4 regions of the Succinispira mobilis DSM 6222 genome follow, and region 1 is predicted to be linked to each of the others. Evidence: riboswitches for the same ligand, from Rfam matches in the RefSeq annotation. Region 1 holds a riboswitch; each other region holds the start of a gene.
The links. Region 1 has a riboswitch for cobalamin ahead of SUCMO_RS0105490 (TonB-dependent receptor plug domain-containing protein). Riboswitches for the same ligand answer to the same signal wherever they lie in the genome.
Positions count from the first base shown of each region.

Region 1 (2,202 bases):
AAAAATTCTTTAAAGCTTAGATAATAATTAGTTTTTTCATTTTGCAAATAGCCTAGAGTCAAACTTTTGGCGGTATTACTGCCGTATTCGGAATGATTATGATAGCGAATACCTGGAGTTAATGTCCAATTTTGAGCAAAGCGCCATTCGTCTTGGAGATAGAAAGCCCGATTAGTTAGTTTAATTCCTTGGTAGGCATCAGTGGTACCATAAGAGGTCGAAGAATACCTATTTACACGATCTTGATAATAATCAAAGCCAGCAACTACAGTATGATCTTTACTAGTATGGGTAAGTTGTTCACTAAAACCGCGTGTTTCTAAATCCATTAACCAGACTGAACCCGGATTTAAATAATTGTCATTTAAGAAATTTACATTGCGGTACAAAGAGACTTGATTTGAAAGATTTTTGCTAAATTTATTTTGATAACTCATACTTAGTTTATTATTATCTTTTTTGCCGAAATTTTTTGTAGTGGCTTTTAGCCCACCGGTTGAAGGGCGAATGTAATCGGACTTGTATTTTTGGTAATTAAAAGTTAAAGTAGAATCATCTTTAAATTTTTTGCCCAGCTTCAGATCGTAAGTATCTGTATCTACATCTTGGATAATTTTATTACCACGGCCATCTTTATAGTCGCCTAACTCATTTTTTTGAGCTGCAACTGTCCAAAAATAGTCATTAGCGTTACCTTGATTCATAATTTTATAAGTGCGTTTGTTGGCACTACCTAAAATTGTTGATAAAGAAGTAGTGCTCGAATCTTTACTAGCTTTGCGGGTGATAATATTAATTACCCCGCCGACAGCATCGGCTCCATATAGCGTAGATGCTGAACCCTTGAGCACCTCAATGCGCTCAATAGTATCCATATTGGAGAGTTCTGAAGGAGAAAAAACGCTTGAAACAGAACCATTGACATTAACGCGCATGCCATCAACCAAAACCACAATTTTATCAGAACCATTAATGTAGAGTCGGTTAGAGGTGTAATTATCACCGCTAGCACTATAATTTTGCAAGTTTACGCCAGGGACTGTTTTTAGAGCATCACCTAAATCGGTATAATGATTTTTTTCTAAATCTTCGCGGCTGATTACACTGATGTTGGCTTGAGTTTTAAAAACTTCAGTGGGCAGCTTATTGGCCGTAACAACTATTTGCTCTAGAGCAAATTCAGGTAGTTCTGAGGACGTGTTGTTAGCTAGGGCACAGGGGGTTGAGAAAATAAGACTTGATAAAATAAGGACCGATAAATGTTTGCTTACAGATGTTTTTTTCATTAAAAATTAGCACCTCTCCTAAAAATTTTAATTTCTGGCAAAATAAAAAAGCCTTTCTTAACTAAAAGAAAGGCTATATAATAAACAGCAATGCAAAAAATATGCAGTACTTTTACCAGCACCCATCTCTCGTAGGTTATTTGCTAGGAATTTGATAGGTAGTTATTCTGACTTAGATTAAGCGCAAATTGCTTGGCTTATCATTACAGTGGCGGGACCGTGCTAGAATTTCACTAGCTTATCTATTAAATCTTGCGATACCGTATCAATTATATTAAACTGTTAAATAGCTTTGTTTGTAATTTGCAACAGACAAGGTGAGTATAAACTATATACTAATAGTAGAGTAAAGGAGTTTTTTTGTGAATAAGAAAACAGAAATGTATTTTACCATAGGCGAATTCGCGAATCTTTTTGGCGTGTCTAAACAAACTTTATTTTATTATGAGCGCAATAAAATTTTCGAACCTGATTTAGTAGAAGAAAATGGCTATCGTTACTATTCTTTACATAAATATTATATTTTTGAAGTTATCATAACTTTGCGTAAATTGGGGTTACCACTTCAAGAAATATCTGATTATGTTAAAAATCGCGATCTTGATGCTCTACAAGCAATTTTTAAAAAAAAATTAAGTGAATTTGAAGAAGAAGTTCAGATTTTACTTAAAAATAAAAAAAATCTGCAGACTAAAATAAGTCGTCTTGAACAAGTAAAACAAATTAGAATAGATAAAATAACTTTAGAAAATGTGCCGAAAGAGTATTTGATTGTGGACGATTTTCGTAAAAACACTGTGTCTTTAAAAGAAAAAATAGGTTTAGTAGCTAAACACAATCTTCCCTTTGCAACTAGTAGAATTTTAAATGAATATTTAATGGGTTATATTCTAGAAAAAGAACAATTGCTTAATAA
Region 1 covers NZ_KB913028.1:1,146,803-1,149,004, forward strand. The annotation lists gene SUCMO_RS0105490 (TonB-dependent receptor plug domain-containing protein) at 1-1,286, opposite strand, end outside; cobalamin riboswitch at 1,427-1,566, opposite strand; gene SUCMO_RS0105500 (MerR family transcriptional regulator) at 1,649-2,202, shown strand, end outside.

Region 2 (2,202 bases), 830 kb from region 1:
TGCCAAGAGTAAATTTTCTTTTTCGGCAATGAGCGCTTGGAGTTCTTGTTGGACAGTTAAATCTTGGCTGAGGCGGAGGATATATTTTAATTTTTGGATTTTTTTGCGCAAAGAGGCTTGTTGCGTTTGATAAAAATTAAGGCAGGCGGAAAAAAAGGCCAAGAAATTATCATTAAAAGATTGTTGATATTGGTATTTATTCAAACGTTGTAATTGTTTTAGGAGCTGAGCATTTTCGAAAGCCTGTGGTTTAAAGCTCGAAACAGCCAAAATACCAATATGGTCAATATTTTCTTGGGCGAGTTTATCGGCAATAGTAGCTTTAATTTTTAGAAGCTTCTCTAAAGCCACGCTATCACTTTTATTAACTAAAATCATCAACTTACTTTGGGGCCGCAAGTTTTTCAGCAAGAGCAGGTCGGAACGGGAAATTCCTTGCTCGTGAGCTTCTACAAACCAAAGCACAATATCGGCAGAATTTAACTGCGCTAAAGTTTTTTGGCTATCGGTATTTTCTGTAAAGTTAGGATTATTCGGTAAGGCATAGCCAGGAGTATCAAGAAAAGCTAGGTGCTCAAAAGGTTGTTTAGGAGTGCTGATAATAGTGTGACAAAGTAATTGCTGAATATTTTTTTGATAATTATCTTGGAGGGTTGCGCGGATTGTTTCGAACTCGGTAGGGGCAAGTGTAATGCTATTGCCGAAAATTCCAATTGCTAAATAAGATTCCTGGCCTTGGAGTATGTAGGTGGGAATAGTGGCATTAGCGGTTGTGGAATGTGGCAAGAGATTGGTTTGCAAAAGCTGGTTAAGAAAGCTAGTTTTACCAGAATTAAAGGCTCCGGCCAAGACCACGATATTTTTACCAACGAGGGAATTCATAGTTTTATACTGTGTGAATTTCGTGAATTCATGCATAAAATTGAAATATAATTCTGGGAAATTGGGTGGCGCATAACTTTTTAATTTTTCAGGAATACTTTTTTTAGCAATAAAACGGAGGATTAGGAAATCTTCTTTTTCTTCGATTTCTGGTTTAGGTAAGAGTTCAATTAGAAAGCGCGTAAAGTTATCCATCGCAATACCTCATTTATTTTAGCATAGAGCCATTATTTTTTAATTTTTTACCTTACTAGTTAATCGAAGCAAATTACAGTTTTATTAAGATGAGTAGGCGGATATTTTTTAGCAATAAGAAAAAACCAAAAGCAGCTTTGCCTTCCCAGGAGCAAAGCTGCTTTTGGTTTTTGGTAGGAGACTTTAAGAATGGAAAACAGATACTTTGCGTAGGTGGTTTTTAAAATAAAAAAACCTTTTCATAAGCGAAAAGGTATATAACAACAAAGTTCGAAAACTCAATTGGCACATATCTCCACCCCATCGCTCGTAGGGTATACGGTGATTTTTAAATAGGCAGATATCCTGGCTCAGAAGAAGTTAGGTCACAACCCAAATGACTAACTACTTCCTTACAGTGGCGGGACCGCATTAGCATTGCACTAATTTCCCTATTAAGCCTTACTAGGCACCTATTTGTCAGTATTTATTTTCCTAAGGGGATTATATAATATTGTGCAATTATTGTCAATAAATGTTAACAAAAAACATTTACTAAAGCGAAAAAATGCTACTTGACGCAGAATTGTAGTGGTTTGGTGCAAAAAAAATGCAAAGTAGCTATTTTTGGTTGATATATTTGGTAAATATTGATAAAATGGGTGTTATGAATAATTTGCAATTTTAGTGAGAGATAAATTTTAGGGGGCTTTACAGATGTTAGATATTAAATTTGTGCGTGAAAACTTAGACTGTGTGCAAGAGGCACTAAAAGCAAGAAACAATAGCTTGAGTTTAGAAAATTTTTCGCAGTTAGAACAAGACCGCCGGCGACTCTTACTTGAGGTAGAAAACCTCAAAAGTAAACGTAACCAAGTTTCACAAGATATTAGCAAAATGAAGCGTAATGGCGAAGATGCTAGTGAACAAATTTTAGCAATGCGTAATGTAGGCGATGAAATTGCTACAATCGAAGCGGATTTAAGAGCAGTAGAGGCGCAACTGAAAGAGATTATGTATAGCATCCCCAACATTCCTCACGGCAGTGTACCAGTTGGAAAAGATGAGCATGACAACCAACAAGTTAGGGCCCAAGGGACACCCAGAGAATTTGAGTTTCCAGCTAAACCACATTGGGAAATTGGT
Region 2 covers NZ_KB913028.1:315,507-317,708, forward strand. The annotation lists gene SUCMO_RS0101525 (dynamin family protein) at 1-1,077, opposite strand, end outside; cobalamin riboswitch at 1,396-1,548, opposite strand; gene serS (serine--tRNA ligase) at 1,774-2,202, shown strand, end outside.
Region 2: it holds a riboswitch for cobalamin, as region 1 does, so the genes downstream of both, SUCMO_RS0101525 (dynamin family protein) here and SUCMO_RS0105490 (TonB-dependent receptor plug domain-containing protein) in region 1, are expected to answer to the same signal.

Region 3 (2,202 bases), 270 kb from region 1:
AGTTTGTAGCTTGGGGAGTTGTTGGTGGAGTTACCACTAATCCTAGCTTAGTGGCAAAGAGTGGCGAACAGTTATCTGAAGTAATAAAAAAGATTGCGGGATTAGTTTCTGGACCAATAAGTGCAGAAGTAATAGCAACTGATTATTTGGGGATGATTAAAGAAGCTGAACAATTGAATAAGTTAGCATCCAATATTATTATAAAAATTCCAGCTACGGCAGAAGGACTAAAAGCGGTCAATGTATTAGCTTGCAAAGGTATAAAAACAAATGTAACATTAATTTTTAATTTAGCTCAAGCATTGCTTGCTGCAAAAGCTGGCGCAACTTATGTGAGTCCTTTTGTGGGGCGATTAGATGATATTGGTGAAGATGGGGTTCAGGCAGTAAAAGAAATAATACAAACCTTTAAACTATACAAAATTAAAACAAAAGTTATCGCTGCTAGTGTAAGAAACTTGCAACATATAAATTTATTGGCTCAAACTGGAGTTGATATTGCTACAATTCCTCCTAGCCTAGTCAGAGATATGATTAAGCATGAATTAACCGATAAAGGAATAGAAAAATTTTTGCAAGATTATCAAAATAGCAAGAGTTGACCATAGCAAAGAGTTATGCTATAATAATTTCCAATTGAATATTTCAACCAAGGTGTCACATAATGTGAAGAATAGGGAAGTAGGAGCATTGAAAAATGTGTAAACGCGGGCCCACCACTGTATCGAGGAGATTTTACGAATGCCACTCTTAAGGGGGAAGGTGTAAAATTGATGAATCGGGAGCCAGGAGACCTGCCTTGAGTTGTTAAAAGTTTTTGTGGAAAAGAGACTTTTGAAGGGAAACTTTCAAAAGTCTCTTTGTTTTTTAATAAAGAATATGATAAACAGTGAGGTAAAGATGAATTTATTGACGAAAACTCTAAAAAACATTAAAAGTGTGCCATCTTCAAATTGTGAAAATATTAGTAGTGTTATACTAGAGCAAAAAAAATTTGGTAGACTTGCTCAGATGGCACGAAAATATATTGCTATCAAAGGAAATAAGTTTTGTACAACAATAAAACATTGTATGGTTATAACTTCGGCAGATCATGGGGTAGCTAAGCAAGGAATTAGCGCTTATCCAATTGAAACGACAATGCATATGACGGCTAATTATTTGATAGCTAAAGGTGGAAGTGCTAATGCTTTTGCAAACTATTGTCAAGCGGATATGGTAGTCGCAGATGTTGGAATTGCAGGAGATATGGAGAATGTACCTGGGCTGTGGCAACGTAAAATTGCTTATGGAACGCAGGATTTTACTGAAGGACCAGCGATGAGTAAATTAGAAGCAATAAAAGCGATTGAAGTAGGGATTGAGATTGTAAATTCTAAAGTAAAAGATGGGTATAACTGCTTTAGTTTAGGGGAGATGGGTATAGGCAATACAACCTCAAGTGCTGCAATTGTGGGAGCTTTTACAGGTATGTCACCCGAAGAAATTACAGGTCGAGGGACAGGCATTTCTGACAGTAGAATGCAAGTAAAATTAGATGTTGTGCGTAAAGGACTGGAAATAAATAGGCCAGATATTAAAGATGGTATTGATGTTTTAGCTAAAGTAGGTGGTTTTGAGATCGGGGCGCTTGTAGGTGTGATACTAGCGGCTGCGGCAAATAGCTGTCCAGTTATTATTGATGGGTTAAATACAACTGCTTCAGCCTTAATTGCTCAAGCTATGCATAAAAATGCTAAAGACTATATGTTTGCCTCACATTTGTCAGGTGAGCCAGCACATATTATAGCGTTGAATACACTTGGCTTGCAGCCATGTTTAGATATGAAAGTAAGATTAGGTGAAGCTATTGGCGCATCGATTGTAATGGAAATGTTAACAGGAATAACAGAAGTTTTAGAAAATAGTAAGGAGGAATATTTAAAGTGATTGAGATGCAAATACCTGCCTTAGATTTTGTTGCTATGAAAAAATGTCAAGTTAGAATCGACAATTTAACAAAGCCCTTAAATAGTCTGCATTATTTTGAAATAATTGCTAAAAAATTAGCTGGCATTACTGAAAATCCTAGCCCTAAAATTATTCCAAGAAAGATTTTGGTGCTTAAGAAAGAGGAGCAAGAGGTAGATTTACCTTTAGCAATATTTGCAAAACGTGTTCAGGCTCCAATAGTCAGTATATCAATACCAAGATTGAGAGAAC
Region 3 covers NZ_KB913028.1:1,415,206-1,417,407, reverse strand. The annotation lists gene fsa (fructose-6-phosphate aldolase) at 1-602, shown strand, start outside; cobalamin riboswitch at 636-816, shown strand; gene cobT (nicotinate-nucleotide--dimethylbenzimidazole phosphoribosyltransferase) at 901-1,929, shown strand; gene SUCMO_RS10995 (nicotinate-nucleotide--dimethylbenzimidazole phosphoribosyltransferase) at 1,935-2,202, shown strand, end outside.
Region 3: it holds a riboswitch for cobalamin, as region 1 does, so the genes downstream of both, cobT (nicotinate-nucleotide--dimethylbenzimidazole phosphoribosyltransferase) here and SUCMO_RS0105490 (TonB-dependent receptor plug domain-containing protein) in region 1, are expected to answer to the same signal.

Region 4 (2,202 bases), 490 kb from region 1:
AAGCCTACACGAACTCCCGCTATTTCTACTACTTCTAAGCTATCGCCAGGAGTCGACCAGGCTTCAGTTATCCAATTTAAAGTACGAATTTTATAATGTCGAGCTACTATTTCTCCGCTAGCATCTATCACTAAACAGGCATTATAGGCCTGTTTAGCTGTTAATTCTGCACAACCAAGAAAAATAGTCAATTGATATTTTTTGGCCAGCGCCTTTAACGGTTCTAATTCTGAGGAATTTTCGCTTACTGGTTGATAATTGCCCGCGATACAATTCATATAATATCCTTGTAGAGCCATTTCTGGAGTTATTATCCATTTAGCGCCATTTTCAGCTGCAGTTTCTATCCCCCAACACAGTTTTTGCAAATTTTTCTCTAATGGTCCTGCTACCAAGGAAAAATGTAACAAGGCTATTTTCATTAAATATCCTCCTTTCAGGTGTTTTTTATCATTGAATATTGTATTTGTATTCCTTGTCGTTTGTTTTTTTATTCTTTTTAAGTTTATTTTATACATATTTTTTCTATTATTACAAATTTCTAAGCTCCTAACTTTGCTAAAGCTTAAAGGATATACTTATGGTAGAGTCAATATTTTTTTTATTATTTTTTGTTTTTTCTGCTTGACAATCACAAAAAGAAGATTTAGAATTAAGAACCATAAGTTAATATATTGTTGTACAGGTGCTCCTAACGGAGCTTAATAGGGAAGTTGGTGTAATTCCAACACGGTCCCGCCGCTGTAATGAGGAGCGCGTTTCACATTGCCACTGGTTTTTACTGGGAAGGCGAAACAAGCTATGAATCTAAGTCAGAAGAACTGCCTGTATCTAGCATCACTGTTTGACCTGCGAGAGACGGGGAGGAGATGTCGCGAGAATTTATTCCATAATGTTCTTTTCAGCTTGGATATTTATTGCGAATCTTTTACTGACATTTTAAACCGTCTTTCTTTAAGAAAGGCGGTTTTCTGCGTTTTTTAAGTTAGGGCCACAGGGTATTTTAACTTAGCTCCAGCATACACCATTCTTTTACCTTAACACCATCTTTATTATTTTCTTTCTCCTTGAATTTGGCGCAAGGGTGCGCCAAGCAATATTACAGCACGTTTAAAACGTGTCTAATACTTTGAGACGTTTATTGGCAGTTTAGGTAGGAGGTACTCGAACCACTCTGCTAAATAAACCAAGAAAATAGTATTCGTTCCCCCGCAAATATATAACTAAAAGGAAGGATACCGTATATGGAACAAGTAAAAGACCTTGAGAACACGGAAATTCCTGAAATCAACTTTGACGAATTTGAGGCTACTTGCTATGACCAATGGAAAGAGCAAGCAATTATTGCCCTCAAAGGTGCTGATTTTGATAAAAGTATGTTTACTAAAACATACGAGGGAATTACTTTAAATCCAATTTACCTCCCAGAAGATTTAGAAAAACTCACGCATCCGCAAACTTATCCAGCACAAGCTAGCAATCTTCGTGGGGCGCATGCCAGTGGCTATATTAGCAAACCTTGGATCATTGCTCAACAATGTGATGCTAAAAGTTTAGCAGAAGCAAACGCTGTTTTAAAACGCGAGCTATTAAAAGGAACTACTGCTGTTAGTTTTGTCCTAGATACTGCTAGCCGCAAAGGTATCGATGCTCCTGAGGCTTTAGATGTTGAATTTGCCGATAAAGGAGTTTCAGTTTCTACTTTAGCTGATTTAGAAGTTATCTTAAAAGATATTAACCTTGTTCAACAAGATTTAGCACTTTATGCAGGGGCTTCGAATATTGCCTTGCTAGCAGCTATTGCTGCTTTTGCTGAAAAACAAGGTTTTGATACACATAAATTAACTGGAGCTGTAGCAGCCGATCCGATCGGTGAACTAGCTAGTTCTGGTACTTTGGCGCGCTCTTTAGATGAATACTATGACGAAATGGCTCATAGCATTGCTTGGGCTGAAGAACATGCCCCTAATTTAAAAACTGTAATTATTGATACAGATGTTTATCATAATGCGGGTGGCAATGACGTGCAAGAAATTGGTTATGCCATGAGCACTGCGGTAACTTATATTAAAGCCATGCTACTGCGCGGGATTAGCATTGAAGCATTTTGCAAACATGTACGTTTTCACTTTAGTATTGGCGCTAACTTTTTTATGGAAATCGCTAAATTGCGTAGCGTAAAAATGATTTGGAGCCAAATCG
Region 4 covers NZ_KB913028.1:660,742-662,943, reverse strand. The annotation lists gene SUCMO_RS0103195 (carbon-nitrogen hydrolase family protein) at 1-422, opposite strand, end outside; cobalamin riboswitch at 667-843, shown strand; gene SUCMO_RS0103190 (methylmalonyl-CoA mutase family protein) at 1,245-2,202, shown strand, end outside.
Region 4: it holds a riboswitch for cobalamin, as region 1 does, so the genes downstream of both, SUCMO_RS0103190 (methylmalonyl-CoA mutase family protein) here and SUCMO_RS0105490 (TonB-dependent receptor plug domain-containing protein) in region 1, are expected to answer to the same signal.